DNA from 2 places in the Acidocella sp. MX-AZ02 genome. Region 2 is predicted to be linked to the other one. Evidence: predicted binding sites of a transcription regulator. Region 2 holds the regulator's gene; the other holds the start of a gene.
What was found. The regulator HrcA, encoded in region 2, represses chaperone genes, less so after heat shock. The targets are predictions, from matches to a motif close to GTTNGCACTCNCNNNNNGNGAGTGCNAAC.

Region 1: a site for HrcA is predicted at 1,492-1,520, ahead of groES (co-chaperone GroES). Genes of this name have one in related genera too.

Annotation. Positions count from the first base shown of each region.
Region 1 covers NZ_JH976208.1:299,342-306,064, reverse strand. The annotation lists gene MXAZACID_RS09735 (class I SAM-dependent methyltransferase) at 14-673, shown strand; gene MXAZACID_RS09730 (lysozyme inhibitor LprI family protein) at 679-1,062, shown strand; gene MXAZACID_RS09725 (usg protein) at 1,065-1,322, opposite strand; gene groES (co-chaperone GroES) at 1,592-1,885, shown strand; gene groL (chaperonin GroEL) at 1,950-3,596, shown strand; gene MXAZACID_RS09710 (hypothetical protein) at 3,698-4,237, shown strand; gene MXAZACID_RS09705 (hypothetical protein) at 4,342-4,827, opposite strand; gene MXAZACID_RS09700 (radical SAM protein) at 5,028-6,020, shown strand; partial or broken gene MXAZACID_RS09695 (hypothetical protein) at 6,020-6,723, shown strand, end outside.
Region 2 covers NZ_JH976207.1:429,188-454,540, reverse strand. The annotation lists gene MXAZACID_RS02205 (MFS transporter) at 1-135, opposite strand, end outside; gene MXAZACID_RS02200 (undecaprenyl-diphosphate phosphatase) at 252-1,085, shown strand; gene MXAZACID_RS02195 (GDSL-type esterase/lipase family protein) at 1,082-1,843, shown strand; gene MXAZACID_RS19975 (hypothetical protein) at 1,934-2,122, opposite strand; gene MXAZACID_RS19970 (F0F1 ATP synthase subunit epsilon) at 2,091-2,351, opposite strand; gene atpD (F0F1 ATP synthase subunit beta) at 2,355-3,788, opposite strand; gene MXAZACID_RS02180 (F0F1 ATP synthase subunit gamma) at 3,799-4,674, opposite strand; gene atpA (F0F1 ATP synthase subunit alpha) at 4,679-6,211, opposite strand; gene atpH (ATP synthase F1 subunit delta) at 6,213-6,776, opposite strand; gene MXAZACID_RS02165 (DUF2889 domain-containing protein) at 6,917-7,489, opposite strand; gene MXAZACID_RS02160 (MDR family MFS transporter) at 7,587-8,963, shown strand; gene MXAZACID_RS02155 (hypothetical protein) at 8,995-9,261, opposite strand; gene MXAZACID_RS02150 (aspartate-semialdehyde dehydrogenase) at 9,662-10,693, shown strand; gene MXAZACID_RS02145 (DUF1127 domain-containing protein) at 10,805-11,029, opposite strand; gene MXAZACID_RS02140 (LysR substrate-binding domain-containing protein) at 11,133-12,032, shown strand; gene MXAZACID_RS02135 (SIMPL domain-containing protein) at 12,054-12,764, opposite strand; gene MXAZACID_RS02130 (hypothetical protein) at 12,922-13,629, shown strand; gene ispD (2-C-methyl-D-erythritol 4-phosphate cytidylyltransferase) at 13,639-14,316, opposite strand; gene rph (ribonuclease PH) at 14,481-15,194, opposite strand; gene hrcA (heat-inducible transcriptional repressor HrcA) at 15,246-16,313, shown strand; gene MXAZACID_RS02110 (Do family serine endopeptidase) at 16,393-17,952, opposite strand; gene MXAZACID_RS02105 (universal stress protein) at 18,155-19,024, opposite strand; gene MXAZACID_RS02100 (FAD-binding oxidoreductase) at 19,092-20,348, opposite strand; gene MXAZACID_RS02095 (glutamine synthetase family protein) at 20,496-21,845, opposite strand; gene MXAZACID_RS02090 (spermidine/putrescine ABC transporter substrate-binding protein) at 21,899-22,960, opposite strand; gene MXAZACID_RS02085 (ABC transporter permease) at 22,960-23,796, opposite strand; gene MXAZACID_RS02080 (ABC transporter permease) at 23,793-24,707, opposite strand; gene MXAZACID_RS02075 (ABC transporter ATP-binding protein) at 24,704-25,353, opposite strand, start outside.

The sequences.
Region 1 (6,723 bases), on a different contig from region 2:
CAAGGACTTGAGGATGCAGGATGTCTCCGGCGCGGCGCTGTCCGGCCCACGCGCGAAACTGGATGCTGACAGCATCAAAGCCACCTATTCACGCTACGCGAAATCCTATGACAGCTGGTTCGGGCTGGTCTCGGGCCACGCGCGCCGCGCGGCGGTGGCAGCGGTGAACGCGGCCCCCGGCGCCAAGGTGCTGGAGGTGGGGGTGGGCACCGGGCTGGCGCTGCCGCTCTACAGCCCGGCCAAGCGCATCACCGGCATTGATTTGTCGGACGACATGCTGAACATCGCCCGCGACCGCGTGGCCGAGATGGGGCTGCGCCATGTCGAGGCGCTGGAAGAGATGGACGCGCAGGCGACCAGCTTCGAGGATGGCAGCTTCGATGTCGCGGTGGCGATGTTCGTCGCCTCCGTGGTGCCGGACCCGCGGGCTTTGGTGGCGGAGCTGCGCCGGGTGGTGAAGCCGGGCGGGCGGATTTTGTTCGTCAACCATTTCGCCCGCGAGTCGGGGCCGATCTGGTGGATCGAGCGCGCCATGGCCCCGGCCTCGAAGCCGCTGGGCTGGCACCCGGATTTCCGGCTGGACCATATGTTCAAGGCCGCCGACCTCGCCCAGGCGCGGATCACGGATATGCGGCCGATCGGGCTGTTCCGGCTGGTGGAGCTGGTGCGCTAACCGCCATGCGCGGCATCATCCTGGTGGCTGGCCTGCTGCTGACCGGCCCGGCTTTGGCGCAGAACTGCGCCGACACGCAGACACAGACGGATCTGAATATCTGCTCCTATCAGGCGTTCCAGACCGCGGATGCGGCGCTGAATGCCAGCTACCGCACGCTGATGGCGAAACTCTCCCCGGCCGGCCAGACCGGCCTGCGCGAGGCCGAGCGCGACTGGGTTGCTTACCGCGACGCGCAATGCGGCTTCGAAACGATGGGCACGCAAGGCGGGAGCATCCACCCGCTGGTGCTCAATCAGTGCGAAACGGCGTTGACCCAGGCCCAGACCAGGCGGCTGGAAGCGCAGCTGCACTGCCAGGAGGGCGATGTCAGCTGCGGCGGCCAATAAAGCTAATGCAGCGTCAGCAGCTGGGCGTTGCGCCAGCCGGCGGGCTTGATCAGCTCCGCCTGGCCGACGCGAACCGAATGCAGCTTGCCATCCAGGTTGGCGGCCCAGAAATCCAGGAATTTATGCAAGGCGGGGAATTTCGGCGCGAGATCAAGCTCCTGCCAGATATAGCTCTGCAACAGGCCCGGATGGTCCGGCAGATGATAGAGGATCTCAGCGGTGGTCAGGCGGTAGTCGCGCATCTGCAAGGCAAGGGACATGCTTGGCACTCTCTCTTGAAGTCAGTGTTGGCAATCCCCGGGGTTTCACCAGACTGCCACACACAGCCCCCTGCTGCGCAACTATAATCTTCAACGAAACCAGCAACTTAGCACTCAAAACCGGGAAGTGCTGCCGTTCTTGACTTACACTGCCGGCACAGGCTACATCTCTGGCACTCCTTCCAATGGAGTGCTAACAGCCGCGGTGCCGCACGATTGGGCCGGACAGGCTGGGAAGCTTTTAAGACATAATGTTTAGGAGCGATCATATGGCGAATTTCCGCCCCCTGCACGACCGCGTCGTCGTTCGTCGCATCACCCCCGAGGAAAAGACCGCGGGCGGCATCATCATCCCCGACACCGCCAAGGAAAAGCCGCAGGAAGGTGAAGTTGTCGCTGCCGGTTCCGGTGTGCGCAACGAGGCCGGCGTGCTGGTCGCGCTGGACGTCAAGGCGGGTGACCGCGTGCTGTTCGGCAAATGGTCCGGCACCGAGGTCAAGCTGAACGGCGAAGACCTGCTGATCATGAAAGAATCCGATATTCTCGGGATCGTCGCGGCCTGATTTTGAATGGTGGCCTTGAGGCCGCCGTCATCAGACGCTCAATTCAATTCAAGGAGCTAAACACATGGCTGCTAAAGATGTCCGTTTTGGTTCCGACGCGCGCGACCGCATGCTGCGCGGCGTCGATACCCTCGCCAACGCCGTCAAGGTGACGCTGGGCCCGAAGGGCCGTAACGTCGTCATCGAGAAATCCTTCGGCGCCCCGCGCATTACCAAGGACGGCGTGTCCGTCGCCAAGGAAATCGAGCTGTCCGATAAGTTCGAGAATCTGGGCGCGCAGCTGATCCGCGAAGTCGCCTCCAAGACCAACGACCTGGCCGGCGACGGCACCACCACCGCGACCGTGCTGGCTCAGGCCATCGTGCGCGAGGGTGTCAAGGCCGTGGCTGCTGGCCTGAACCCGATGGATCTGCGCCGCGGCATCGACAAGGCGGTTACCGCCGTCGTGGAAGAGCTGAAGGCCCGCACCAAGAAGATCACCAACCCGTCCGAGACCGCGCAGGTTGGCACCATCTCCGCCAATGGCGAGACCGAGATCGGCGAGATGATCTCCAAGGCGATGCAGAAGGTCGGCAATGAGGGCGTGATCACGGTTGAGGAAGCCAAGGGCATCCAGACCGAGCTCGATGTCGTCGAGGGCATGCAGTTCGACCGCGGCTATGTCTCCCCGTACTTCATCACCAACCCGGAGAAGATGGTTGCGGACCTCGAGAGCCCGTACATCCTGATCTTCGAGAAGAAGCTCTCCCAGCTGCAGCCGATGCTGCCGCTGCTGGAAGCCGTGGTGCAGACCGGCAAGCCGCTGCTGATCATCGCCGAGGATGTCGAGGGCGAAGCCCTGGCCACCCTGGTCGTGAACAAGCTGCGTGGCGGCCTGAAGATCGCCGCCGTGAAGGCGCCGGGCTTCGGTGACCGCCGCAAGGCCATGCTGGAAGACATCGCCATCCTGACCGGTGGCCAGGTGATCTCCGAGGATTTGGGCATCAAGCTCGAGACCGTGACCCTGAACATGCTGGGCCGCGCCAAGAAGGTCCTCATCGAGAAGGAAAACACCACGATCGTCGAGGGTGTGGGCGCCAAGGAGGACATCACCGGCCGCGTCAACCAGATCCGCGCGCAGATCGAGGAGACCACCTCGGACTACGACCGTGAGAAGCTGCAGGAGCGTCTGGCGAAGCTGGCCGGCGGCGTTGCCGTCATCCGCGTCGGCGGTTCGTCCGAGGTTGAGGTGAAGGAGCGCAAGGACCGCGTCGACGACGCGCTGCATGCGACCCGCGCCGCCGTTGAAGAAGGCATCGTGCCGGGCGGCGGCGTCGCACTGGCCCGCGCCTCCAAGGTGCTGGACGGGCTGAAGGCCGAGAATAACGACCAGCAGACCGGCATCGAGATCATCCGCCGCGCCATCCAGGTGCCGCTGCGCCAGATCGCCGAGAACGCTGGTGAAGACGGTGCGGTCATCGCCGGCAAGGTGCTCGATAATAACGAGTACGTGTATGGCTACGACGCCCAGTCCGGCGAATTCAAGGACATGGTCGCCGCCGGCATCATCGACCCGACCAAGGTTGTGCGCACCGCCCTGCAGGACGCCGCCTCCGTGGCCGCTCTGATCATCACCACCGAAGCCGGTGTTGTTGAGCGCCCCGAGAAGAAGGCCCCGATGGGCGCCCCCGACATGGGCGGCATGGGCGGCATGGGCGGCATGGATTTCTAATCCAGCCCTCCAGGTTGAAACAGGAAACCCCGGCAGCGATGCCGGGGTTTTTTGTTGGGCGCGGCGCTGTTAGACAAGACACATCGAGCGAGGAGATGAGCGTGGCGGCGTGGCGTGGCGCATCGTTGAGAGCAGGGTTGGTGCTGACATGCCTGCTGGGGCCGTTGCAGGCGCGGGCGGCGTCTTGCGGGATATATGGCGCGGTTTATGAGCCCAGGCCGCAACCCGCCCTGCACGATCCGGACCAGCCAGCCTTCTATCGGCTGACCATCCGACACCAGACGGCGGCTGCGGCGGGGGCGCGTTGGGTGTTCCAGCTCTACACCCCCAACGGCAAAACCTTGCAGACCGAACTCGCCATGGACGAGACCTGCCCGAACGGCAAAGGGCTGTGCCAACTTGGGATTTCGGGGGATGCGGGGACATCCTCCGCCATCGTGACGTTACATCGCGATTTCAGCCCCGCCAACATGCAAGAGAACGCCCCCTACGCCATCATCCTACCCGGCTTCGCCGCTGCAAATTGGGTGTTTGCTAAATCCGATCCTGCGATGATGGCGATGCGATTTTTCGATAAATCCGACGCCTATCCGGATTTGAGCCAGGCGGTGACGTGGGTGCGGGTCGCGTGCGGAGGGTAGCCGCCCTGGGCTTCAGCTTCACGCCGACGCCATGAAGCTGATTATAGCCGACGCCGCCAATCCGTGAGTCAGCCTTCGCGGACGCCAGCAAGACAAACATCACCTTAGCGGCGCTTATGGGACGCGGGGAAAAAGCCTGCCGGCAAGGTGTAAAAGTCATTCCCATCGAGGCTTTGGTAGAGGGAGGATTTGCCGCCAGGACCTGACGCACCTGCCGTGCGCCAGAAATATAGCCCTGTCGGACATGGATCGGTAGGCGCTGGTTGGGTGGCCGCGGTGATTGCCGCCTTCACAAACGCAAGATAACGCGCCTGCCGTGGGTCCGATAAATCGGCCGCAATGCTCAACTTCGCATCAATATTAGCCTGTATGGACGCAGGTAAAGTCGGGTAGGTGTTAAACCCGGCAAACTGTACCCCAAAGCCCGCCGCTTTGATGATCTGCGTCAGCGTGGTCGCACCCGGCGCCCCAAACATCCCCGGGTGGCGCAAGCGATTTTCCAGAACGCACCGCATCAAACCCATCGCCTTGAGCGTTAATGTCGCCTCTTTGTGCGGGCCAGCCGCCTCATTGAGGAACAGATTTGCCATTGCGCCGGCGTCGGTCGTCGAAATCGGCATCGTAAAAAGCGATGTAACAGGTGATCCCATCGAGCTTTTTCTTGTTTCGATCGCCGGTTCATCTCACGGCCAAAGCTGATGAACAAGAGAGACGACAGAGCGTCACAATTTGAGTTTTTCACTGTTTTCTTTATTGTCTTGGTATTTCACCAGCCAGAAAGCCCCTCCGCGTGGATAAACCGACCCTTCCCGAGCGCCTCGATACTTTAGGAGCGGGCCTGCGCTTCGCCGGCAAGGCGATTTTCACGCGCTATACGCCGCTCCTGGCGCAGATGGTGGTGACGCGGCGCTGCAACCTGGCCTGCGGCTATTGCAATGAATATGACGATTTTTCGGCCCCCGTGCCGCTGGCGACCTTGATCGCGCAGGTGGACCACCTGGCGGATCTGGGCTGCGCCTCGCTCACCGTCACCGGCGGCGAGACGCTGCTGCACCCGGATCTGGACAAGGTGATCCGCCATGCCCGCGACAAGGGCATGATCGTGACCATGATCACCAACGGCTTCAAGCTCTCCAAAAGCTGGATCGAGCGGCTGAACGCGGCGAAGCTGCAGGGCATGCAGATCAGCATCGATAATCTGATCGCCGACGATATTTCGATGAAGAGCCTCTCGTCGGTGGAAGGGCGGCTGAAGCTGCTGCAGGAGCATGCGAAGTTCAATGTGAATGTGAACTCGGTGCTGGGTGTCACCGGTGAGCGCACGCAGGATGTGATCACCATCGCCGAGACCGCGGCGAAATACGGGTTCCAGCATTCGGTGGGCGTGCTGCACGACCATTCCGGGGCGCTGAAGGCGCTCTCGGACGCGCAGATGGCGGCGTACCGGAGGGTGACGGAGATTTCGCCCTCGATGGTGCACACGCTGAACTACAAGCTGTTCCAGAAGAACCTGATGCAGGGCAAGCCGAATGATTGGAAATGCCGGGCGGGGGCGCGCTATCTCTACATCACCGAGGATGGGCGGGTGCATTATTGCTCGCAGCAGCGCGGCTATCCGGCGAAACCGCTGCTGGAATACACGCGCGAGGACATTAAGCGCGAATACCATACCAAGAAGGATTGCGCGCCGACCTGCACGCTGAGCTGCGTGCACCAGATGAGCCTGTTCGACGGCTTCCGGGGCAAACAGCGCGAGGCGGATCTGAAGCCCGCTTTGGTCTGATGTATTCCGAACAGGATCTCGACGAAGCGGTTCAACACGGGGCGATCACCGCGCAAAATGCGGCGGCGCTGCGCGAGTTCGTCGCGGCGCGGCGGCAATTGCCGGCGGTGGATGAGGAATATGTCCGGCTGTTGAGCGGCTTCAACGATATTTTCGTCTCCATCGCCATCGCGCTGGTCGGCATCGCCACCTTCGTGCTGGCCGGGGATGCCTGGTCACGCGGGCTGGCGATGGCGGCGGAAGCCTGGGTGATGGCGGAGTATTTCACCCGCCGCCGGCGCATGGCGCTGCCGAGTATTTTGCTCCTGCTGATGTATGCGCAGGGTGTCGCGCTGCTGCTGATGCATGTGATTGGGGTTTATGTGGCCGATCATTTGCTGGCGTTTCTGCCTTATGGGCGGGTGGGAACCAAGAGCGGGCTATACCTCACCACCGGCTTTACCGCCGGGTTCGAGGCGCTGGCGATTTACGCGCATTGGTGGCGGTTCAAGGTGCCGATCACGGTGGCGGCCGGGTGCGGGGCCTTGGTTGGGCTGGTGGTGTTTCTGGCGCTGGGCTTCGCGCCGGGGCTGCTGCCTTATTGGCCCTGGCTGATGATCGCGGGCGGGCTGGCGGTGTTCGCGGTGGCGCTGTGGTGGGACATGTCGGACCGCGCCAGGATCACCCGCCGGGCGGATGTGGCGTTCTGGCTGCATCTGCTGGC
Region 2 (25,353 bases):
CTGGGTCAGGGTCACGATCAAGCTTTCCGCCTGCCCGCCCATATGCAGCGCCGGGCCGATCAACCCGATCAGCGGCTGCGCATAATAAATATTCGCCACGACAATCCCGCAGGAGGCGGCAAGCAACCCAACCATTTGTCGGGACGGAGATGATTCAGACATGGGCCTCGACTTAACGGCGCGGGAAAATTCTGCGAAGCAGCAAATGGGGCGTCCGGCTTGACCGCGCCATAGCTGAGGGGATGATTTTCATGGATTTATTGCATGCCGTGCTGTTTGCCATCCTGCAGGGGGCGACGGAACTCTTCCCCGTCAGCTCGCTGGGCCATGCGGTGGTGGTGCCGGCCCTGCTGCATTGGCATGTGGACCAGGCGGCGCCGAGCTTCCTGCCTTTCCTGGTGATGCTGCATCTGGGCACCGCCTTCGGGCTGATCGCCTATTTCTATGTGGAATGGCTGGTGATGGCGCGCGGCGTGCTGGGGCTGGGCTATGAGGCCGAAAACGCCTCCGCCCGGGCGCTGCTGGGCAAGCTGATCGTCGCCACCATCCCGGCGGTGATCATCGGCGCGCTGCTGAAGAAACATATCGCCCATCTCTTCGCCAGCCCGATGATCGCGGCCGGGTTTCTCATCCTCAACGCCATCGTGCTGCTGGCCGGCGAGCGCCGGCGCGGCCAGCCTTTGCGCGGCACCACCATCGGCTATGTGGACGCGCTGATCATCGGCATCTTCCAGTGCCTGGCCTTCCTGCCGGGGATTTCGCGCTCGGGGGCGGCCATCGTCGGCGGGTTGCAGCGCGGCATCTCCTATGCCGGGGCGGCGAAATTCTCCTTCCTGATGGGCACGCCGGTGATCCTCGCCGCCGCCGCCGCCGAAGTGCCGAAGCTGATCAAGGCGCATGAGCTGCATGCGCTGTTCGGCATCTCGCTGGTCGCCGCCATCGTCTCCGGCATCGTCGCCTATGCCAGCACCGCCTTCCTGATGCGCTATTTCAAGGATCATGATGAGTGGGCGATGAAGCCGTTCGCGATCTATTGCGCGCTGGCCGGCGTGGCCTCGCTGGCGCTGCTGTGGGGCGGGCTGTGAGGCGCGCTCTGCTGGCGGCCGCCCTGCTGCTCGCCCCTGCCTTCGCCCCCACCGCCGCCCAAGCCAAGGTCAATCTCGCCGAGGCGCCGATCGGCCGCACCGACCTGCCCTGGTGGAATGCCCGCTGGCACGCCACGCTGGTCGAGAAGGCCGCGCATCCCAACGCCAGGCTGGTCTGGCTGGGCGATTCGATCACCTATTACTGGCAGCGCCAGGGCGGGCATGGCTATGACGACATCAAGCCGGTCTGGGACAAATATTACGGCGCCTACGACACGCTGGATTTCGGCTTCATCGGCGACACCACCGCCTCGCTGATCTGGCGGCTCGACCATGGCCAGGTGGCAGGGCTGCACCCGAAGCTCGCCATCATCCTGATCGGCGCCAATAATTTCGGCCGGGTACATTGGGACGCCGCGATGACGGTGCCCGGCATCGAATCCGTGGTGGCGAACACCCAGAAGCGCCTGCCCGGGGCGCATATCCTGCTGCTGGGCGTGCTGCCCTGCATTCGCGGCCCCTGGGTGGATGCGCAGACCATCGCCACCAACGCCGATCTCGCCAAGCACTATGAGGGGAATGAAGGCGTCACCTTCGTCGATCTGCGGCATCTGTTCATCAAGGACGGCAAGGTCGACGCCTCGCTCTTTGTCGACCCGCATCTCACCCCACCGGAGCCGGCCTTGCATCCTGACCGTGAGGGCATGACGATGATCGCCCAGGCCATCGCCCCGATCGTGAAAAAATACGAGAACTGACAGCGCTCGGAGTCCACCGCTGCGCCGGCCCATAAAAAAGGCGCCCCGCGAGGGGCGCCTTAAGGTTACTCAGGGAGCAACGTAAAAATTTCAGGCCGCGGGCGCGAGCGCCACGCTATCCACCATCGCCTGGGCGGAGATCAGCGTATCTGAGGCTTCGCGATAGGCGTCGGCATCCTGCAGGTTCACCGCCGCGAAGGCCGCCTCGGCCTCCGCCAGCTTCGCCTGCGCCGCCGCCGGATCGAGATCAGCCTGGCGGATGATCTCGTCCGCCAGCACCGAGCAGCGGCCTTCCGTCACCTCGGCGAAACCGCCGGTGACAAAAAAAGCGGTCGGTGATCTTCCCGGCCTCGTAGATATCGACCAGCCCGCCGCGCAGGCTGGTGACCAGCTTGGAATGGCCCGGCAGGATGCCGAGATCGCCTTCCGTCCCCGGAACCACGACCATGTCGACCTCACGGGCCAGCAGCAGCCGCTCCGGGCTGATGATTTCCAGGGCCAAGGGCATGGATCAGGCCTTCGCCGCCAGGGCTTCGGCCTTGGCGATCGCCTCGTCGATGCCGCCGACCATGTAGAAGGCCGCTTCCGGCATATGGTCGTAATCGCCATTCACCAGGCCCTTGAAGGAGCGGATGGTGTCCTCGATGCCGACGAACACGCCCGGCGAACCGGTGAAGACTTCGGCGACATGGAACGGCTGCGACAGGAAGCGCTCGATCTTGCGGGCGCGGGCCACAACCAGCTTGTCATCCTCGGAGAGCTCGTCCATGCCCAGGATGGCGATGATGTCCTGCAGGCCCTTATAGGTCTGCAGAATGCGCTGCACGTCGCGCGCCACCTTGTAGTGCTCCTCGCCCACAATGCGCGGGTCGAGCGAGCGGGAGGTGGAGTCCAACGGATCCACGGCCGGGTAGATGCCCTTTTCGGCGATCGCGCGGTTCAGCACGGTCGTCGCATCCAGATGCGCGAAGGTGTTGGCCGGGGCCGGGTCGGTCAGATCGTCGGCGGGCACGTACACGGCCTGCACGGAGGTGATGGACCCCTTCTTGGTGGAGGTGATGCGCTCCTGCAGGGCGCCCATATCCGTCGCCAGGGTCGGCTGATAGCCCACCGCGGAGGGGATGCGGCCCAGCAGCGCGGACATTTCCGCACCCGCCTGAGTGAAGCGGAAGATGTTGTCCACGAAGAACAGCACGTCCTGGCCTTCCTGGTCGCGGAAATACTCGGCCATCGTCACGCCGGAGAGGGCGACGCGGGCGCGCGCACCCGGCGGCTCGTTCATCTGGCCATAGACCAGCGCGACCTTGGAACCGTCGGTGGTGCCGTCCTCGTTCAGCTTGATGACGCCGGCATCGATCATTTCATGGTACAGATCGTTACCCTCACGGGTCCGCTCGCCAACGCCCGCGAACACGGACACACCGCCATGGCCCTTGGCGATGTTGTTGATCAGCTCCTGGATGAGCACGGTCTTGCCCACGCCGGCGCCGCCGAACAGGCCGACCTTGCCGCCCTTCAGATATGGAGCCAGCAGATCCACCACCTTGATGCCGGTGACCAGGATCTCGGCGGAACCGGCCTGCTCCTCGAAGGAGGGGGCATCGTTATGGATCGGCGCGCGGGCGGTCGCCACGATCGGGCCGCGCTCATCGATCGGCTCGCCGATCACGTTCAGGATGCGGCCCAGCACGCCCGGGCCGACCGGCACGGAGATGGCGGCCCCGGTATCGGTCACGGACTGGCCGCGGACCATGCCGTCGGTGCTGTCCATGGCGATGCAGCGCACGGTGCGCTCGCCGATTTCCTGCGCCACTTCGAGCACCAGACGGCGCTCGCCGATCTGGGTCTCCAGGGCGTTCTGAATGAAAGGCAGCGCGCCGTCGAACTGAACGTCGACAACAGCGCCATTGATCTGGGTCACACGGCCGGTGTTGTTGCTTGTCATGTCTATGTCCTCAAACGGCTTCCGCGCCGGAAATGATTTCAATCAGCTCTCTGGTGATGTTCGCCTGACGGGCCCGGTTATAGCTCAGCGTCAGCTTCTTGATCATCTGGCCGGCATTGCGGGTGGCGCTGTCCATCGCGGTCATCTGCGCGGCGTAGAAGCCGGCGGCGTTTTCCAACAGGGCCGCGTAGATCTGCACCGCCAGATTGCGCGGCAGCAGACGGTCCAGCAGCGTGCCGTCATCCGGCTCCACCTCGTAATTATGCTCCATCGCGTTATCGTTCGCGTTGGGCGCCGCGGCGGGGATCAGCGGCTGCTCGACCGGCTTCTGCGTCATCACATTATGGAAGCGGTTGAAGATCAGCGTCACGGTATCGTACTCGCCGGCCTTGAAGCCGCGAATGATCTCCTGCGCCACCTCTTCCGCATCCGCGAAGGTCACGACCTTCTTGCCGACGAAGTTCTTGGTGCCGGTGATGCTGCCCCCCATGTCGCGGCGCAAACTGTCATTGCCCTTGCGGCCGAGCGCGAAGATTTTCACTGTTTTGCCTTCGGCCGTGAGCTGCGCCGCCTTCTGGCGCACCTGCTTGGCGATATTGGCGTTGAAGCCACCGGCCAGACCGCGATCCGCCGTCACCGCCAGCAACAAATGGGTCTGGCGCTTGCCATTGCCCACCAGCAGCTTGGAGGCGTTCGGGTTGCCCGCCTCGGAGGCGGCCAGGGCCGCCAGCATCTCCGCCATGCGCACGGCATAGGGGCGCGAGGCCTCGGCCTGGGCCTGCGCGCGACGGAGCTTGGCCGCCGCCACCATCTTCATGGCGCTCGTGATCTTCTGCGTCGATTTGACGCTGTTGATCCGGTTGCGCAGGGTTTTCAGCGAGGGCATGGGCTTATCCGAAGGTGCGGAGCAGGGTCTCGATGAACGCGATCAGCGCCTTTTCCGTCTCGGGCTTGATCTGCTGGTCGGCCTCGATCGCGTTCACGATCTCGGGCGCGTTCACCTTGATGTCGGAAAGCAGCTGCATCTCGAACTGGCCGATCTTGTCCACCGCGACGCCGTCCAAATAGCCACGGGTGCCGGCAAACACGGAGATCACCTGCTCGGCAACCGAGAGCGGCTTGAACTGCGGCTGCTTCAAAAGCTCGGTCAGGCGCGCGCCGCGGGCCAGCAGCTTCTGGGTGGCGGGGTCGAGATCGGAGGAGAACTGGGCGAAGGCCGCCATTTCGCGGTACTGCGCCAGGTCCAGCTTGATCTTGCCGGCCACCTGCTTCATCGCCTTGATCTGCGCGGCGGAACCGACGCGCGAGACCGAGAGGCCGACGTTAATGGCCGGGCGGATGCCCTTGAAGAACAGCTCGGTCTCCAGGAAGATCTGGCCGTCGGTGATCGAGATCACGTTGGTCGGGATGTAGGCGCCCACGTCGCCGGCCTGGGTTTCGATGACCGGCAGCGCCGTCAGCGAGCCCGCGCCATACTCGTCGGACATCTTGGCGGCGCGCTCGAGCAGGCGCGAATGCAGGTAGAACACGTCGCCCGGATAGGCTTCGCGGCCCGGCGGGCGGCGCAGCAGCAGGGACATCTGGCGATAGGCGACCGCCTGCTTGGACAGATCGTCATAGCCGATCAGCGCATGCATGCCGTTATCGCGGAAATACTCGCCCATGGCGCAGCCAGTATACGGGGCCAGATACTGCATCGGCGCCGGGTCGGAGGCGGTGGCGGCGACGACGATGGAGTATTCCATCACGCCGTATTCCTCCAGCGTGCGCACCAGCTGGGCGACGGTGGAGCGCTTCTGCCCGACCGCGACATAGATGCAGTACAGCTTCTTGCTCTCATCGCCAGAGGCGTTGACCGCCTTCTGGTTGATGATGGTGTCGACGATCAGCGCGGTCTTGCCGGTCTGGCGGTCGCCGATGATCAGCTCGCGCTGGCCACGGCCGACGGGCACCAGCACGTCGATCGCCTTGATGCCGGTCTGCATCGGCTCATGCACGGATTTGCGGGGGATGATGCCCGGCGCCTTGGTCTCGACCAGGCGGCGCTCGGCGTACATCACCGGGCCCTTGCCGTCGATCGGGTTGCCCAGCGCGTCAACGACGCGGCCCAGCAGCCCCTTGCCCACCGGCACGTCGACGATCTGGCCGGTGCGGGTGACGGTGTCGCCCTCGCGGATGGTCTTGTCGTCGCCGAAGATCACCACGCCGACATTGTCGGCTTCCAGGTTCAGCGCCATGCCCTTTAGGCCGGAGCCGGGGAAATCCACCAGCTCGCCGGCCTGCACATTGGCGAGACCGAACACGCGCGCGATGCCATCCCCCACGGAGAGGACCTGGCCGGTCTCGGCCACATTGGCTTCGGTGTCGAAATCCGCGATCTGACGCTTCAGAATCTCGGAGATTTCGGCGGGACGGATCTCCATATCAGGCAGCTCCCTTGAGAGAATAATTCAGCCGGTTAAGGCGCGATTTGAGGGTGGTGTCGTAGAGCTTGTCGCCGATCTGCAGGCGCAGACCGCCGAGCAGCCCGGCATCGAGCTTTTCAATCAGCCGCACGGTGCCATGGCCAGCTTCGGCCAGGCGGGCGGTGAGCTGGGCGCGCTGGGTATCGGACAAGGCATGGGCGGAGGTGACCACCGCGACGGCCTCGCCACGCTTGGCGGCGGCATAGGCGGCGAAGCCCTCGATCAGCATCGGCAGGTCGCGCAGGCGGCGATTCGCGGCGACGACGCCGACAAAATGCCGCACCAACGTGGACACGCCCTGCGCCGCCAGCGCCTCATCCAGCGCCTTGCCGGCCTTGCCGGCATCGGTCAGCGGGTTGGCGATCAGCGCGGCGAGAGGCTTGCTCTCCTTGATCAGGCGGCCCAGCGCCGCGATCTGCTCGATGGTCTGGTCCAGCGCGCCTTGCTCATGCGCCAGCGCGTACAGCGCCGCAGCATAACGCCCGGCCAGGCCAGTGACACGATTATCCGTGATATCGACCAAAGTTTATCCTGCCTTGTTGCCGTGCTCTGAAATATAATGCCTCTTGCAAGGCTTGGCGGGGCAGTAACATAGGGTTTCCGCCGCAGCAAGGCCATAAGTGCCCCGCCCCCGCAAACGGCGCTTCAAGCCCTTGGTTTGTGTCAGTTTGGCGCAGAGAGTTCCGCCTCCGCGCGCAGCCTCGCCACCACCGGCCCGGTTTCATTGTAAGAGTGGCACGTATTCAGCAGCGCCGGCGCGAGGCCCGGCTTGTCCTTGCCCTCCCCCCCGTCCGGCCCGTGATTGAGCACGGAATAGCGGGTCTGGTAGGCGGTGGTGGCCACCGGCTGCAGCAATTCGCGCAGATGTGTGCAGCCCTCAACCCCGCCCACGCGCTGCGCGGCGGCGCGCAAAAACCCCTTGCCGATCTTCAACCCGACCAACCGCGCCATATTCGGCGCGGTTTGCGGGCATATATTATAGGGTGTCGAATCCATCGCCGCCTCGCAGGCGACGATTTCCATCTCCTCGACGGTCAGGGTCATGCGAATCCACATATCATGCAGCGGCACCCCGGCGGGGATGCCGGCGCGGTCGATATTGGCCATGCTGTAGCTCTTCACATCGGTCATCCGCGCCTCGACCTCGATCAGCCCGTCCTCGCGCAGATAGCCTTGCAGCGTCACCTCGCGGGTGTGCAGCAGGCGGCGGGGGGCGGTGGCGGCGGAGAGAGGCATACTTGTTTCCTATGGCTGGGCCCGGCGCGGGCAATCTTGCCAAAATCCATGCCATGGCCAAAAGGGTCAGCACAATTGCCGATAAGGATGATCAGCCATGGACGGGCAGGCAGAGCCGCGCCGCTATAGCCACGCCGAGCGCCTGCGCGTCGTCCAGGGGGTGATGCTGTGCATGCTCCTGGCCGCGCTGGACCAGACCGTGGTGCTGCCCGCCATCCCGCAAATGGCGCAAAGCCTGCACGGCCAGACGCATCTCTCCTGGGTGGTCTCGGCCTATCTGCTCGCCTCCACCGCCACCACCCCGCTTTATGGCAAGCTCTCGGATCAGTTCGGCCGCGCCAAGGTGCTGGGCCCGGCTCTCGTCGCCTTCGTGCTCACCAGCCTCTTCTGCGCCATGGCCTGGTCGGTGCCGGCCTTGCTGCTGGGCCGGGCCTTGCAGGGGCTGGCCGGCGGCGCGCTGATCACCGTCTCCCAGGCGGCGGTGGCGGATGCGGTGCCGCCGCGCGAGCGCGGGCGCTACCAGGCCTATTTCGCCTCGATGTGGGCGCTGGCCTCCGGCGCGGGGCCGGTGGTGGGCGGCTGGCTCGCGCAAAACCTCTCCTGGCGTTATATTTTCTGGGTCAATCTGCCGCTGGGGCTGTGCGCCCTGGCGCTATGCATACGCGGGCTGAAGGATCTGCCGATCAATGGCCGTCGCGGCCGGTTCGATCTCAGCGGCGCCGGGCTGCTGATCGGCGCCAGCACATTGCTGCTGATGGCGATCAGCCTGGGCGGGGTGGATCTGCGCTGGCTCTCCTGGCCGGAAGCGGGGCTGGTGCTGGCCGGCCTGCTCGGACTCCTCGCCCTGCGCGTCCAGCAGCGGCGCAGCCCGCACCCGCTGATGCCCTCCGGCCTGCTGATCCGGCTGCGCGGCACCATCGCCCTCGCGGCGCTGAATAATTTCGCCCTGTTCGGCGCCATCTTCATGTTCCCGCTGCTGCTGCAGCGTTTCTTTCATGACAAGCCGGCCCAGGCCGGCATCGAGCTGGTGCCCTTCCTGCTCACCGGCGTCGCGGGGGCCTATACGGCCGGACAGATCGCCCGGCGGACGGGCAAGCTGCGGGCGATGTTCGTCACCGGCACCAGCCTCGCCTCCACGGCATTTCTGGTGATGACGCTCAACCCGCTCTTCGCCCCGGTGCCGGTCTCGGCACTGATTGGCTTCGGGGTGGGGATGCTGCAGCCCACCACCATCCTTGCGGTGCAGGCGCTGACCGATCTGCCGGAAATCGGCATCGCCACCGGCATGCTGCTGCTGTTGCGGGCGATTGGCGGGGTGTTCGGCGCCACCTTGGCCGGCGCCGCCCTGGATGGCGGCTTTGCCGACCCGGTCAGCGGCTACCGGCTGGGCTTCGGGCTTTGCCTGGCGATGGCACTGGGCGGGCTGGCTTTGAGCTGGCGGATGCGCGAGATCACGCTGCATAACGGCCCCTGAGACAGCCAGGCGCCGCACACCGCCCGGGCGCTCAGTGGCCCAGCGCCGGAAACACGAAATGCACCAGCAGCACCGCGGAGAAAATCAGGGTCAGCCAGCCGAGAAACGCCCCGAGCACGCGCATTACCATCATCACGGCCAGCGCCACGATGAAAATCAGAATACAGACCTGCCATTGCGGCTGATAGATCCCAAGGCCCTGCATGCCGGCCAGCAGAATATTATCGATGCTCGCCGCGATACCCAGCACCAGCCCGATTATGCCCCAGAACATGCCATTGACCGCGCCGCCGCCCATTGCACCCCTCTCCTGGTATGGTTCTGCCATCTCGAATGCCTAAAAAGCCACTCAAGTTTTAGTGATTCGTTCCAGATTTTTAACTTTTTTGGGCGCCGGCAACCGCTTGATCCAAAGCAGCCACGGCGATGGCGCCGATGCCACCCAGCCCAGCGCCATTGCCGCACAGGGCCAGCCGGGTGGGTAATACCGGAAAAACGGCCCAGGGCGGCGCAGTGCGGTGTGAGCGTTCGCGTTCAAGTCAGATGTCCAGGCGTTCATATGCGCCTAAAATGGGGCGCTGTGCCCCACACTTATGCTATTCACGCATCCCCCCTCGCACTCTGGCGTGAAACGCTTGCGCGCAAGCACATTTCGCCGTAACCCCGGTGCCCGAACTTTTATTTTTGGAGTAAGCGTCATGTCCTACAGGGTTGCGGTCGTCGGTGCCACCGGTGCGGTGGGGCGCGAGATCCTGAAAACCCTTGCCCAGCGCGACTTCCCCGTCTCCGAGGTGGCCGCCCTGGCCTCCGGCCGTTCCGCCGGCCAGGAAGTCTCCTTCGGCGAGGATAAGGTGCTGAAGGTGCAGAATCTGGAAACCTTCGATTTCACCGGCTGGGACATCGCTTTGTTCTCCCCCGGCGCCTCCGTCTCCGCCATTCACGCGCCGCGCGCGGGGGCGGCCGGCTGCGTGGTGATCGACAACACCTCCCAGTTCCGCATGGACCCGGACGTGCCGCTGGTGGTGCCCGAGGTGAACCCGCAGGATATCGCCCTGCACACCAAGCGCAACATCATCGCCAACCCGAACTGCTCGACCATCCAGATGGTGGTGGCGCTCAAGCCCCTGCATGACCGCTTCAAGATCAAGCGCGTGGTGGTGAGCACCTACCAGTCCGTCTCCGGCGCCGGCAAAGAGGGCATGGACGAACTCTACAACAACACCAAGGTCTCCTTCGTGAACGAGAAGGGACGCGCCCAGGTGTTCCAGAAGGATATCGCCTTCAACGTCATCCCCCAGATCGACGTGTTCATGGATGACGGCGCCACCAAGGAAGAGTGGAAAATGGCGGTCGAGACCAGGAAGATCCTCGACCCCAACGTGCCGGTGATCGCCACCTGCGTGCGCGTGCCGGTGTTCATCGGCCATTCCGAGGCGGTGTTCGTCGAATTCGAAAACCCGGTCTCGGTGAAGGAAGCCCGCGAGGCGCTGGCCAAGGCGCCGGGCATCGTCGTCGAGGATAAGCGCGAGCCGGGCGGCTATATCACCCCGATCGAGTGCCAGGGCGAGGACGCGACCTTCGTCTCGCGCCTGCGCAAGGACCCGACGGTGGAGAACGGCCTGGCCTTCTGGTGCGTCTCCGACAATCTGCGCAAGGGCGCGGCGCTGAACGCGGTGCAGATCGCCGAGGTGCTGATCAAGCAGAAGCTGCTGAAGAAGCAGGCGGCGTAAGGGCGCACTGCACGACGAAAAAGAGCGGCCTCGGGCCGCTCTTTTTTTGGCAAAGACTCTGGGGGGCTTTTTGAAAAAAGCGCCCCAGACCCCCCAAAAATTTTTGATTTTTTAGCGCGGGCGGGGCGTGTCGTCCCAGGGTTTGCGGTTGACCTCTTCCAACGCTTCGGCGTGGGAGAGGCCGATATCGCCAAGCATGCGCGCATCCATGCGCATGATCGCCCGCCGCCCCACGATCACATTGCGCATCCGCATGATCCGCGCCCAGAGCCCGTTCGGCCGCGTCACCGGGTGCGGCGATGCCGCCGCCTTCACCCGCTCGGCAATGCTCAGCATGGTCTTCACTCCGTGTGTTGTTTCACTGACGGAAAATCTAGGCGCACGGGTTGAATAAGAAAAACGAATTGTTTTTATCATAAAAATCACATAATCTTATCCTATGCCCCTCCCCGCCGGTCTCGACCCCGATTTGTTGCGCGCCTTCATCTATGTGGCGGAGGAGCATAACTTCACCCGTGCGGGTACGCGCGTGGGCCGCACCCAGGCGGCGATTTCCATGCAGATGCGCAAGCTGGAGGAGATTCTGGGCAAGACGCTGCTCAAGCGCGGCCGGGGCGAAGGCATCGAGCTGACGCCGCACGGGCAATATCTGCTCTCCCGCGCGCGCGAGCTGCTGGTGCTCAATGATTCCATCTGGTCCGCCTTCCAGGCGCCGGAGATCAGCGGCAAGGTGCGTCTGGGCACCCCGGATGATTACGCCCTGCAATTCCTCCCCGGCGCGCTGCGTCGCTTCGCCCAGACCCATCCGGCGGTGGAGGTGGAGGTGGTCTGCCTGCCCTCAACCGAGCTGATGGGCCGGCTGAAGGCCGGGCAGCTGGATCTGTCGCTGATTTCCGAAGGGCATGAGACGCGCAACTGGCCGGCACAAGAGCTGATTCGTGGCCCGCTGGCCTGGATCACCTCCACCCGCTTCGCCCCGCACAAGCTGGACCCGCTGCCTCTGGCGCTGGCCGAGCATGATTGCAGCTGGCGGCGCGCCGCCTTGCGCGGGCTGGATGAGGCCCACCTGCCCTATCGCATCGCCTATGTCTCGGGCAGCGCCATCGGCTCGCTGGTGCCGGTTCTGGCCGGGTTAGCGGTGACCTGCGGCATTCCCAACCGGCTGCCGGAAGGCACCCGCGCCTTACGCCCGGGCGAGGACGGGCTGCCGAAACTGCCGGATTTCTGCGTGCTGATGCTGAAGGGCAAAAACGCCCCGCAGCCGGTGACCGACCGGCTGGCCGAGCATATCGAGGACGAAGCAACACGCGAGGCGCAAACCGCCGGCTGGGCGGCTTAGCCTCGCATGAAGCGCGAAGCTCTAATTCCCGGTGCTGGTCAGCTCGATCTGCGCCGACACGCTGGCGCTGATGGTCACCTTGTCAGGCGCCAATTGCGGCGCCGCGGCGGCGGCCTTCATCATCATCACCCTGGGACCGGGCGGCAACGGCGCGGAGGCGCCATTCACGCTCAGCTGCTTCAGCGCGCCGACCTTTTTATGCAGCGTATCGGCAATATCCGCCGCCTCGGCGCGCAGATGCGCCAACGCGTCGCGGATCGCATCGCGCTGCGCGCTCTGCCGCCCGGCATCGGAGAGTTCGCCGCTGAGCCCGTTCAGCAGCAGCCCATCCGCCTGCAACTGGCCGAGCAGATCGGTAAACGCCTTGTCCGGCACGCCGCCTTTATCCGGCTGGGTCAGGGTCAGGCTCTGCGTCGCGGTGAATTGCGGCCGGGTTTGGCCGTTCGGGGTGCTGGCGTAGCTGTTATAGCCGCCGGTGGTGGCCACCACATTCGGCAAGGCCTTTGCCGCGGCCAGCGCCTTGCTCATCGCCTGGTTCACCTTGGCCTGGGCGGCGGCGGCGTTCGGCGCATCCGCCTGCACATTGAACTGCGCCACCGCCTCATCCGGCTCGACCTTGACGCTGCCTTCGGCACTCAGCGACAGATTGGTCTGCGCGGACGCGGTCTGCGCCGCGGCGGGCAGCGCCAGCGCGCTGAGAACCGGAACCAGATAGATGATTTTCGGTGCCATATGTCGCTCCTCCAGCAAAGCGACTCGAATTTAGGCGCAAACCCCAGCCCGCGCCAGAACGCGCCTTGCACCAAGCCTGGCTAAAATTATTTCGAATTGCTATATATTGCGATAAAAGAATGCCGAAACCATCAAAAAGGCCTCGTCGGAGCGTTTCATGCGGGTTTATCAATGTCCTTTCAATGTTGCCGATCTTCTGGATCAGAATAAAGCCCACCACATCATCGATACCTTTGCGAGCGTTTCCCCGCCCCTGGTCGAGAACAGGGAACGCTACTCCCCCATGCTGATCGATTTCACCGGCGACAAAGGCTTGGCGCTCTACGCCAGGACCATGACCACGTTGATCGACGGCCTCGCCAGCTGCACCGGAAGGCTCTTCGAAAGGCCGATTTCCGGGCAGGTCTTCGTCTGGGCCATGCGGGTCGGTGACAGCAGCAAGCATAAGAGCACCACGCTCAGCGGCGTGCGTGGCGGCATGCAACAGCTCAGCAACAACACCGTCAAATTTGGGCTGGTCAAGGCGACGAGCGGGGTGGAGGGGCTGACGAACTGGCTGAGGGGCACGTCAAAGAAGCCCCTCACGAATAAGGTAATCAGCGGTCTCGATTACGACCAGTATCTCCAGCGCGATGGCGGCGGCGTGAGCCGCGGAGTCCTTAATCAACGGCAAATGAACATGGCGGAAGGCCATGCCACCGCGCTGGTCATCCCGGCCAAATTCAGAAATGAATTCAGCATGGATGTCATCTCGCCGATCGATAACGGGAAGGTCACGATGGCCTCCATCGCCAAGCTGGTGCGGGTGATGAAGACCAAGCTCGACAAGGCCGGGCCCAGCCGGGAAGGCGGGATTTACGACTGAGCCGTGCCTTCAGCCGGCCAGCATGGCCTCGGCCCGAAGCAGATCGGCGGCGGTGGTGATCTTGAAATTATCCTCCGCCCCGAGCACCATCTCCACCCGCAGCCCGGCATGCTCGGCGATCATCGCATCGTCGGTGAAATCCGTCTCCGGCGCGGTCTGCACCGCGTGGCGGTGGGCCTTATAGATATCCTGGAAGCGAAAGCCCTGCGGGGTTTGCGCGCGCCAGAGCCCGGCCCGGCTCACCGTGCCGGCAACCACCCCGTCCTGCACGCGCTTGAGCGTATCGGCGAGCGGCACGCCGACGATGGCCGAGGCGCCGCGCCCGAGCACCTCCAGCACCGCCGAGATGGTCTCCAGCGCGATGAAGGGGCGCACCGCGTCGTGGATCAGCACATTATCCGGCTTCAACACAGCGATCGCTTCCAGCCCCAGCCGCACGCTATCCTGCCGTTCCTTGCCGCCGAAGCGCACCGCCAGCAACTTCTCCAGCCCGTCGGTGGCCTCGTCATACAAAGCCTGGTCGTCCGGGTGGATCAGCACCTGCACCGCGTCGATTTCCGGATGGCGGGTGAGGGCCTGGATGGTGTGGCGCAGAATCGGCGCCCCTTTAAGCGGCAGATATTGCTTCGGCAGCGGCCCGCCAACGCGATAGCCCCGCCCCGCCGCCACAATCAGCCCGATATTCATAGCCCCTGCCCTTCTCACCCAAATTTGCAAAAGTTTTTGGGGGTGTGGGGACTTTTTTCAAAAAGTCCCCACAAACGTTCGGGGTGTTGACGACGGCGTTGTCACCGCCCCAGACGTTTTCGCCGCTTTTTTGAAAAAAAGCGGCACCAAAAAACTTTTATACCTTAACCCAACGCCGCTTTCTGGGCCTTGAACAACTCCGCCGTCCCCTGCCGGGCCAGGCCCAGCAGCTTGTTGAAGGCCGCTTCGTCAAAGCTGGATTTCTCCGCCGTCGCCTGGATTTCCACAATCCCGCCCGCGGCCGTCAGGATGAAATTCGCATCCGCATCCGCCGCCGAATCCTCGGCATAATCCAGATCCAGGACCGGATGGCCCTGATAAATCCCGCAGGACACCGCCGCCACCTGCCCCAGCATCGGCATGGATTTGATCACGTTCTTCGCCTTCAACTGCCGGAAAGCCAGCACCATCGCCACATAGGCGCCGCTGATCGCCGCACAGCGCGTGCCGCCATCGGCATTCAGCACGTCGCAATCCAGCGTCACGGTGATCTCGCCCATCGCCTTGCGGTCGATCACGGCGCGCAAGCTGCGCCCGATCAGCCGCTGGATCTCCTGGGTGCGGCCGGATTGCTTGCCCCGCGCCGCCTCGCGCTCGCCGCGCGTATGGGTGGCGCGCGGCAGCATGCCGTATTCGGCCGTCACCCAGCCCTCGCCCTGGCCGCGCATGAACGGCGGCACCCGGCCCTCGACGCTGGCGGTGCACAGCACCTCGGTGCGCCCCATGCGGATCAGCGCCGAGCCCTCGGCATGATGGGAAAACCCGGTCTCGATGGAGACCTGGCGCAGGGCGTTGAATTCTCTGCCGGAGGGCCGCATGATCTGACTCCTTACATCTGCTGCGCCGTGCTATTATCCGAGCCTAGCCCGATGGACCATAGACAGAAATCCCCTCCGCCCCGGCTCCCGCCCGGGCTCGACATCCGCTCCGCCGCCGTGCTGCGCGAAATCGTCGAACAATATGTCGAAACCGGCGAGCCGGTGGGCAGCCGCACCCTTTCGCGCCTGCTTCCGCACAAGCTTTCGCCCGCCACCATCCGCAACGTGATGGCGGACCTCACCGATGCCGGACTGCTCTTCTCCCCCCACACCTCCGCCGGCCGGCTGCCGACGGATCGCGGCCTGCGGCTGTTCGTGGACGGGCTGCTGCAATTCGGCGAGCTTTCGGAGGAGGAGCGGACCAATATCAACCTCGCCCTCGCCGGCTCCGGCCGCTCGATGCAGGATACGCTGGCCCAGGCCTCCACCTTGCTCTCCGGCCTGTCCGCCGCCGCCGGGCTGGTGCTGGCCCCGAAGGGCGAAGGGCCGGTGAAACATATCGAATTCGTGCCGCTCTCGCCGGGGCGCGCGCTGGTGGTGCTGGTCTCCGCCGATGGCCAGGTGGAAAACCGCATCATCGAAACCCCGCCCGGCCTGCCGCCCTCGGCCCTGCAGCAGGCCAGCAATTTCCTCAACGCCCAGCTCGCCGGCCTCACCCTCACCGAGCTGCGCGGCCGGGTACGCGCCGAGCTGACCGCCGACCGCAGTGCGCTGGACGAGCTGACCAGCGCCGTCATCGAAGCCGGGCTCGCCACCTGGGGCCAGGAAGGGCGCTCCGGCTCGCTGATTCTGCGCGGCCAGGGGCGGCTTTTGGAGGATATCGACCAGCTCGAAAAACTATCCGCCATCCAGGCTCTGTTCGAGCGGCTGGAAACCGAGGAGACGCTGCTGAAGCTGCTGGATCTGGCCGAGGAATCGGACGGGGTGCGGATTTTCATCGGCGCCGAATCGGGGCTGTTTGGCTCCGCCGGCGTCTCGATGATCGTCGCCCCGGCGCGCAACGCGCAGGACCGGATCGTGGGCGCGATCGGGGTGATCGGGCCGACGCGGATCAATTACGGGAAGATCATTCCGGTGGTTGACTATACCGCGCGGGTGATCGGGCGGTTGCTGGGGTAATAAAAAAGGCCGGTGCCCTGGCACCGGCCCGTGCGGGGAACTTTTTGGAAAAAGTTCCCCGCACCCTCAAAAACTTTTGTCAGTTTCCGTTTTTGCCGTCGCCCAGGGCGATGCCGACGAACAGAGCCTGGCCCTGGCGGACGATGCGCAGCGCCACCGCATCCGCCCCGCCCTTGCGCGCGGCCTTGATCGCGTTCACCGCCTCATCCGGGCTGTTCACATCCGTGGCGCCGACGCCGACCAGCAGATCGCCCTGCTGCAGCCCGGCCTGATCCGCCGGCGAGTTCGGCTTCACATTCACGATCACCGCGCCCGAGGCATCATCCGGCAGGTTGAGCTGGTTGCGCAGATCCGGCGTCAGCGGCGCCAAGGTCACGCCCAGCGCCGCCGGCGAGGCATTCTGCTGGCTTCCGCCATTGCCGCCATTGCCGTGCTCGAAGCTGGCATCCGGGTTGCTCGGCATCTCTTCCACCGCAACGCTGACATCCTGCGACTTGCCACCATGCAGATAGGTGATGTCGGCCTTGCCGCTCGGGTCGATATTGGCGATGTCCTCGGCCAGATCGCCCGGATTGGTCACGGCCTGGCCGTTCACGGCGGTGATCACGTCGCCCGCCTTCAGCCCCGCCTTGGCGGCCGGGCTGTTCGGCGCCACGGCGGCGATCAGCGCGCCATCCTTGTTCGGGTTGCTCATCGGCAGCTTCAGCGCCTGCGCCATCTGCGGCGAGATCATCTGCGCGGAAACGCCGAGGAAGCCGCGCGTCACCTTGCCATGCGCCACCAGCTGGGTGACCACGCGCTTGATCATATCGGAGGGGATGGAGAAGCCGATGCCGACCGAGCCGCCGGAGGGCGACAGGATGGCGGTATTGATGCCGATCACCTGGCCCTTCTGGTTGAAGAGCGGCCCACCGGAATTGCCTTCATTGATCGGCGCATCGGTCTGGATGAAACGGTCATACGGGCCATCGCCGATATCGCGGCCCAGGGCGGAGACCACACCGGTCGTCACCGTATTGCCCAGCCCGAACGGGTTGCCCATCGCGATCACCCACTGGCCGGGCTCGACATCCTTGGAATCGCCCAGCTCGACATAGGGCAGCGGCTTCTTCGCGTCGATCTTCAACACCGCCAGATCGGTCTTGGGATCGGTGCCGAGGATCTTCGCCGGGTAGGTATCGCCATTGGAGAGCGTTACCGTCACGGTCTTCGCGCCCTTCACCACATGGTTATTGGTGACGATGGTGCCGTTGGCATCGATGATGAAGCCCGAGCCCTTGGCCTCAACCGCCTGCGGCTGCTGCTGCGGGCCACTGAAGCCAAAAGGAAAGCCGGGGGGAAAGCCAGGGATCTGCGGGAAGCCCGGCGGCAAGCCGTTCTGCGCCTGGGGCCCGGAGCTGCTGTCATCGGCGGCCTGGTCCAGCTTCAGCTTCACATCGACGGAGACCACCGCCGGCATCACCGCTTTCACCAGGGGCGAGAAATCTGGCACCGGGGTGAAATTCTTCTGCACCACCTGGGTCGCGTCCATGGACGGGTCGGCGGCCCTCGCCGGCACAACGCTGACAGCAGCCAGGGCCGTGGCGCCCAGCAGGGCAAAAGCGGAAGCCGTGGCACGCGTCCGGTATTGTTTGATCATGATCTATCTCCTGCGTCTGACTGGACAATGGGGCCGCTGAACGGCGATGTGTGACTTAAATGCCACTAGGGGGGCGCGATCTCAATTGTAACAGCCCCGGGGGTTACATTTCTTCACCCCCCATGCGCGCTCGTTTCAATCCGCGGGGAGATTGTTTCAGATCAGCGCCAGATTTGCCGCGAAATGCCCGGAAAACCCGGCTTCAGCGGTTCATCAGCACCGAGAGATGCGCGTTTTCCAGCACATGCCGGGTAATCCCGCCCAGGATCAGCTGGCGCAGGCGTGAGGAGGTGGAATAGGCCCCCATGGTCAGCAGATCCGCATTGAAGGCGCGCGCCGCCGCCAGCAGCCCGGCGCCGATATTGCGCTCCACCGACGTGAACATGGCGATGTCGGCCTCGACGCCGTGATGCGAGATGTAGTCGCGCACCTCCTGCGCGCTGGGGCCGGGGCGGGTATAATCCTCGCACACCAGAATCCGCACCGCTTCCGCCTGGCGCACGAAGGGCATGGCGGAGGCGAGGGCCGAGGCCGCATAGGAGGTGCCGTTCCAGGCGATGGCGATGCGCTTGCCGATGCTGGCGGGCGGCGCCACCGGTGCCAGCAGCACCGGGCGGCCGGAATCGAACAGCACCGCATGCAGCGCCTCGGCGGCGGAGACATCCTCGCCGGAGAGCGGGTGCGGCACGATGGTCAGGTCCGCCAGACGCGCTTTATGCGCCACCAGCTGCTCCTCGCGCCCGGTGAGGGTGGTGAAGCTGGCACTCGGCTCATTGGTGCCACGATGCGCGGCGGCAATCGGCACCACGGCGGCTTCCGTCGCCTCCGCGAAAAGCGCCTGCAGCCCGCGCACACGCACCCCGCCCTCGCGTTCGGTCGCACTCATCATGTCCTCGATCAGCGCGCCCGACAGCCCTTCCCCCGCGAAAGGGGCGATCTCACGCGTGTCGGACTGGATATGCAGCACCTCCAGATGCGCATTCCACATGCGGGCCAGCAGCAGCCCGGCCTGCAGCGCCGCCGCGGCGGACTCCATGCTGCTGACAGGAAGAAGGAATTTGCGAACCGACATGCTTTCAAGCCTTCAAGAACAGAACCGTAACCGGATTATACTGCACTTAAGGCCTCAAGTGGCAAACTCAAAGCAAATCGCGCAGGCGGAACCAACTCGTGGCCAGCACCAGAGCCGGGGTGCGCAGCGCCTCGCCACCGGGGAAACGCGCATGCGGGATGCGGGCGAAGACGTCAAACCGCTCCGCCTGCCCCGCCACCGCCTCCGCCGCCAGCTTGCCGGCCAGGCCGGTGAGGGCCAGCCCATGCCCGGAGAAGCCTTCCAGGAACAGGATATTGCGCCCCAGCCGGCCGAAATGCGGGGCGCGGTTGCGGGTGATGTCGACGAACCCGCCCCAGGCGAACTCCACCTTGGCATCTTTGAGCTGCGGGAACACCTTCACCGCCCGCGCCAGCATCGCCGCCCCCAGATTACGCGGCGGGCGCTTTGAATAAGAGACGCGGCCGCCGAAGAGCATGCGGTCATCCGCCGAGCGGCGATAATAATCCAGCACGAAATTCAGATCCGCCACTGCCTCGTTGCCGGGAATGAGCGCGCGCACATCGGCCCGCGGCTCGGTCGCCATCACATAGGTGCCGACCGGCATGACATAGCCGCGCAGGCGCTTTTCCAGCCCCTCCAGATAGGCCCCGCCGGCGATGATGAGATGCTTCGCCCGCACCCGGCGGGGGCCGACATGCAAGGTGACAATATCGCCCTCCTCGATGCGCGCAACCGGGCTGCCCGCAAACATCCGCGCCCCGGCCGCCTGCGCCGCGTTGGCCAGGCCCAGCGTGTAGTTCAGCGGATGCACATGCCCGGCGAGCTTATCCTCCAGCGCCGCAATATAGCGCGGGCTGGCGAGACGGGCGCGCAATGCCGCCCCTTCCAGCAGCGCCCCGACGGGCGCACCGAGTTTCGCCAGCGCCTCCTGCTCCTCGCGCAGCTCCCGCACATGGCGGGGCTTCAGGGCGGCATGCAGATAGCCGTGGCGCGGATCGCAGGGGATATCATGCTGGGCGATGCGGGCATAAAGCAGATCCACCGCCTCCACCGACATGTCCCACAGCTTGCGCGCCTCCTGGGCGCCGACGAGCTGGGTGATTTTATGCTGCCCGGCACCAAAGCCCGGCAGCACCTGGCCACCATTGCGCCCGGACGCGCCCCAGCCGATCTGTTTGGCTTCCAGCAGCACCGGCCGAAAGCCGCGCTCGGCCAGATGCAGCGCTGCGGAAACGCCCGAGATGCCGCCGCCGATAATGGCGACATCCGTCTCGATATCCTGATCCAACGCCGGCGCGGCAAAATCCACACGCCGCGTGGCATGGTAATAATTGTTATCCATCCGAGGGCCTAAAGTTTTAGAAGTTTTTGGGGATGTGGGGATTTTTTTCAAAAAGTCCCCACAGACGTTCGGGGTAGTGGCACCGTCGTCGCCACCGCCCCCAACGTTTTCGCTGCTTTTTTGTAAAAAAGCGGCACCAAAAAACTTTTAGACGTTCAGCAACAGATGCTCACGCTCCCAGGACGAGATCACCCGCAGATAGGTCTCGTATTCCAGCCGCTTCACCGCCACCAGTACATCGACAATCTGGTCGCCCAACACCTCGCGGATTTCCGCCGAGCGGTCCATCAGATCCAGCGCATGGGACAACTCGCGCGGCAGCGTGTACTCACCCGCGTAGGCGGAGCCGATCTGCTCAGGCGTGCCCTGCAATTCCTGCACCATGCCGAGATAGCCGCAGGCCAGCGTCGCCGCGAAAGCCAGATATGGATTCGCATCCGCCCCCGGCACCCGGTTTTCCACGCGCATCGCCGCCGCATCGCCAAAGGGCACGCGCAAGCCACAGGTGCGATTGTCATAGCCCCATTGCAGATTGATCGGCGCGTTGGAAAAACGCGTGAGCCGGCGATAGGAATTCACATTCGGCGCGAAAATCGGCATGGTCGCGGGAATATATTTCTGCAGGCCGGCGAGATAGCTCTTGAACAAGGGGCTGGCCTTACCGTCGGCACCAGCGAAGAGGTTCTTGCCGGTCTTCGGATCGACGATGCTCTGATGCACATGCATCGCACTGCCCGGCTCATTGCTCATCGGCTTGGCCATGAAGGTGGCGTAGATATTATGCCGCAACGCCACCTCGCGCACCGTGCGCTTGAACAGGAACACCTGGTCTGCACGGTGCAGCGGGTCGCCATGCAGCAGGTTGATCTCCACCTGCGCCGCCCCTTCCTCATGGATCAGCGTGTCGAGATCCATCTCCTGCAGGTCGCAGAAATCATACATTTCCTCGAACAGCGGATCGAACTCGTTCACCGCGTCGATCGAGTAGGCTTGCCGTCCGCTCTCCTGGCGGCCGGAGCGGCCAACCGGTGGCACCAGCGGGTAATCAGGATCGGTATTGCGCCCGACCAGATAAAATTCCAGCTCCGGCGCCAGCACCGGCTGCCAGCCGCGCTCTTCGTAAAGCTTGAGCACACGCTGCAGGACTTGCCGAGGCGCGATCGGCACCGGCGTGCCGTTCGCGTATTGGCAATCATGGATGATCTGCGCGGTCGGCTCATGCGCCCAGGGCACCAGACGCACCGTGGAGGTATCCGGCACCAGCTTGATGTCGATGATCGCGGGATCGGTCAGCTTGTCGGTCGGGTCATCCGGATATTCGCCGGTGACGGACTGGATGAAAATCGCCTCCGGCAGACGCGGCGCGCCACCTTTGATGAATTTCTCCGCCGGCATGATCTTGCCGCGGGGAATGCCGGTAATGTCGGGCACCAGGCACTCGACTTCGGTGATCCGATGTTCCTCGAACCAGTCTTTCAGATTGATCTGTTCACTCATGTTATCCTCATGAAAAGGCGCGGCACCTAACAAGAAGATGCCGCGCGCGCGGGTTATTGCAGGACGCTGGTCCAGATCTGGTTGAACAGCTTGTACTTGGCGCCGGTGAGCGGAGCCAGGAACTGCAGATTCTTCATCTGTTCAGCGGTGGGCGTGATCAGCTCAGAGCTCATGATACCAGAGAGCTGCGGCTGCGCTGCCGCATTCGGGCTGGCATATTGGTTGAAGTTGGAGAGCGAGGCGCCGACGCTGGCATCCAGTATGTAGTTGATGAACTCGTTGGCGAGATCAGGATGCGGGGCATGGGCGGGAATGGCCATGGTATCCACCCAGATTTCGGAGCCCTGCTTGGGCAGGTAGAATTTCAGCTTCAGGCAGGTGCCATCGGCCTTGCAGCCCGCGATGTCGCCATTATAGGCCATGGAGGCGGCGATGAGCCCGTGCTTCATCTGGTCGCGCGCCGGGGTTTCATCGACGAAGCCGGCGAAATTCGGCCGCGCCTTGGTCGCCTTGATCAGCTTCGCCGCCTCGATCCATTGTTTCGGATCAGAGCAGTTGAAGCCATAGCCGAGATAGGCGCAGGCGGCACCGATCTGGTCACGTCCCTCGCCTTTCGGAATCACGAACGGATAGTTCGGGTTCACCTTGGGGTCGAAGAGAATCCCCCAGCCATCGCCAGGATCCTTGATCTTGGACGGGTCATAGACAATGCCGGTGGTCCCCCACTGGTAGGGGATGGAATATTTGTCGCCCGGGTCGTAGGTCGGGTTCTGGAAGCGGGCGGCGAGGTTCTTGAAATTGGTCAGCGCCGCATGATCGACCGGCTGCAGCAAGCCCTCATCGACCATTTCCGGCACGTAGTAGGAGGACGGCACCACCACGTCATATTGCGAATCACCGCCGGCGCGCAGCTTCGCCTCCATCTCGGCGTTGCTCTCGTAATCCGTCTCGACGACTTTGCAGTTACATTGCAGCTCGAACCCGTCGATGATCGATTCCGAAATATAATCGGACCAGATGAACAGATTCAAAGTCGGCTGGTCGGCCTTCGCCATTTGCGGCGCGACCAGCCCCAGCGCCAACGCGCCGGCGGCGAGGAGGGAGAGGCGTTTCATCAGATGGTTCCTTTTGCTGCGAGTTCGGCGCCGCGGGCGCGGTGCCTGGTGATGATGAAATGAAGCACGGCGAGAAGAATGACGGCACCGATCATCAACGTGCCGATGGCGTTGATCTCGGGTGTAACACCCTTGCGGGCGATGGCGCCGTAAATATAGATTGGCAAGGTCACGCTGCCGGGGCCGGCGGTGAAGAAGCTGATGGTGAAATCATCGATCGACAAGGTGATGCCAAGCAGGAAACCGCCGATGATCGCCGGCTGCACCACCGGCACGATCAGGTGCCAGAAGCTCTTCAACCCGTTGGCATAGAGATCATGCGCGGCATCGAACAGATTCTGGTCCAGCCCGGCCAGGCGCGCGAACACGGTCAGGGTCACGTAGGGGACCTGGAAGGTGATATGCGCGATCATCATCGTGCCCAGCCCTGCTCCCAGCAGGCCGGTGAAGCGATGCACGAAATTGAAGAAAATCAGTTCGGAAATGCCAAACACCAGGCTCGGCATGATGATCGGCGTGTAGATGATCAGGCTGGGCATATTCGCCAGCACGCCCTTCGCGCCGGGCGTGCGGAAGCGCGAGAGCCCATAGCCCAGCAACACCCCCAGCACGGTGGAGATGATCGCCGAGCCGATCGCCAATATCAGCGAACGGCGCAGGGCGGCGAAGACGCTATGGTCGTGCAGCATCACCCCGTAGGCATAGACCGAAAGCCCCTGCGTATGCGGCGCCGGGGCGAAGGAATACCAGGCCACCAGCGCCAGGGGCGTGTAGAGCAGCACATAGATCGGCCAGGAAAAGCCGGCCAGCGCGCGGCGGACATTGCGCGGGATCATATCGACGCCTCCTCGGCCCCGCCCAGCCTGCGGCTGAGCACCCGGAAGGCGACAAGCCCAAGCCCGGTGACGACGAGCATGATCAAGGTCAGCGCCGCACCATAGGGCCAGTCCGGCGTTTCAGTGAATTGGTTGGCGATCAGCGAGCCGATCATCAACGCCTTGTCGCCACCCAGCAGTTGCGGCACCACGTAATCGCCGAAAGCGGGGATGGCCACGAAGATGACACCCGACAAAAGCCCCGGCAGAGTCTGGGGAAATACGGTATGGAAAAACAGCTTGGCCCCGGAGGCGTAAAGATCCCGCCCGGCTTCCACCAGCGTCCAGTCCAGCTTCTCCGCCGAGGCGTAGAGCGGCACGATCATGTAGGGCAGGTAATTATAGGCAAGCCCGGTGGTCACCGCGAAACTGCCCGGGGCGATGCCCAGATCAGGTGCTACCAGATGCAGATGATGCGCCACCCAGGTCAGCGGCGCGTTCGGCCCCAACAGTTCCAGCCAGGCATAGGTGCGCACCACCTGGTTGGTCCAGCTCGGCAGCACGATGAACAAAAGCAGCAGCGGCCTGATGGGTTCAGGACGTGACAGGATGAAGAACACCAGCGGGTAGGACAACACCGCCGAGACCAGCGTGGCGATGCCCGCCTGCTGCAGCGAACGCAGCAGGATGGAGATATTGCCCGCATCCCAACCCAGCAGCGAAAACCCCGCCACCTGCTGGAACGGCTGCAGCGACAGCGGCAGGATCGGCGCGCCGTAATCATCGGCGCTCATGAAGGCGATGCCCAGCAGCACCAGGCTCGGGATCAACAGAAACAGAACGATCCAGAATAATCCTGGGCCGGATGTCATCCACAGACGCCTTCGCTGGCGCGCCTGCTCCAGCGCCACTTCGGTGACAGCGCCGCTCATGGCTCGATCAACATGATGTTCTCCGGCTTCAGCTCAACGACGATCTTCTCCCCCGGCCGCCAGCTGCGCTCGGCCGCCTGGTTGTTGGTGTCGTAAGCGAGCACGAATTTGTTCTCACCGACCTCGACGCGATATTGCGTCGCCGCCCCCATATAGATCGCTTCGCGGATGATGCCGAAAAACTGGTTGGGCCGGCCATAAGGCGCGGCGTCCTCGCTATAGAGCCAGATCTTTTCCGGCCGGATCATCGCCATGCGCGCCGCCGGCAACATTTCGGAAATGGTGAGCCGCCCCAAAGGCGTTTCCGCCTCATGGTCGCTGATCGGGGTGATCTGCCAGATATTGGAGAGCCCCAGAAACTCCGCGACAAAGACATTGCGCGGCCGCTCATACACATCCAGCACCGGGCCGATCTGCTGGATCCTGCCCTTGCTCATCACCGCCATCCGGTCGGACATCACCAGCGCCTCGTGCTGGTCATGGGTGACAAAGATGAAGGTCATGCCAAGGCGTTTCTGCATGCGCAGCAGCTCGATCTGCAATTCCGCGCGCAGCTTCGCATCCAAAGCGGAAAGCGGCTCGTCCAGCAGCACCACTTCCGGTTCATTCACCAGCGCGCGCGCCAACGCCACACGCTGGCGTTGGC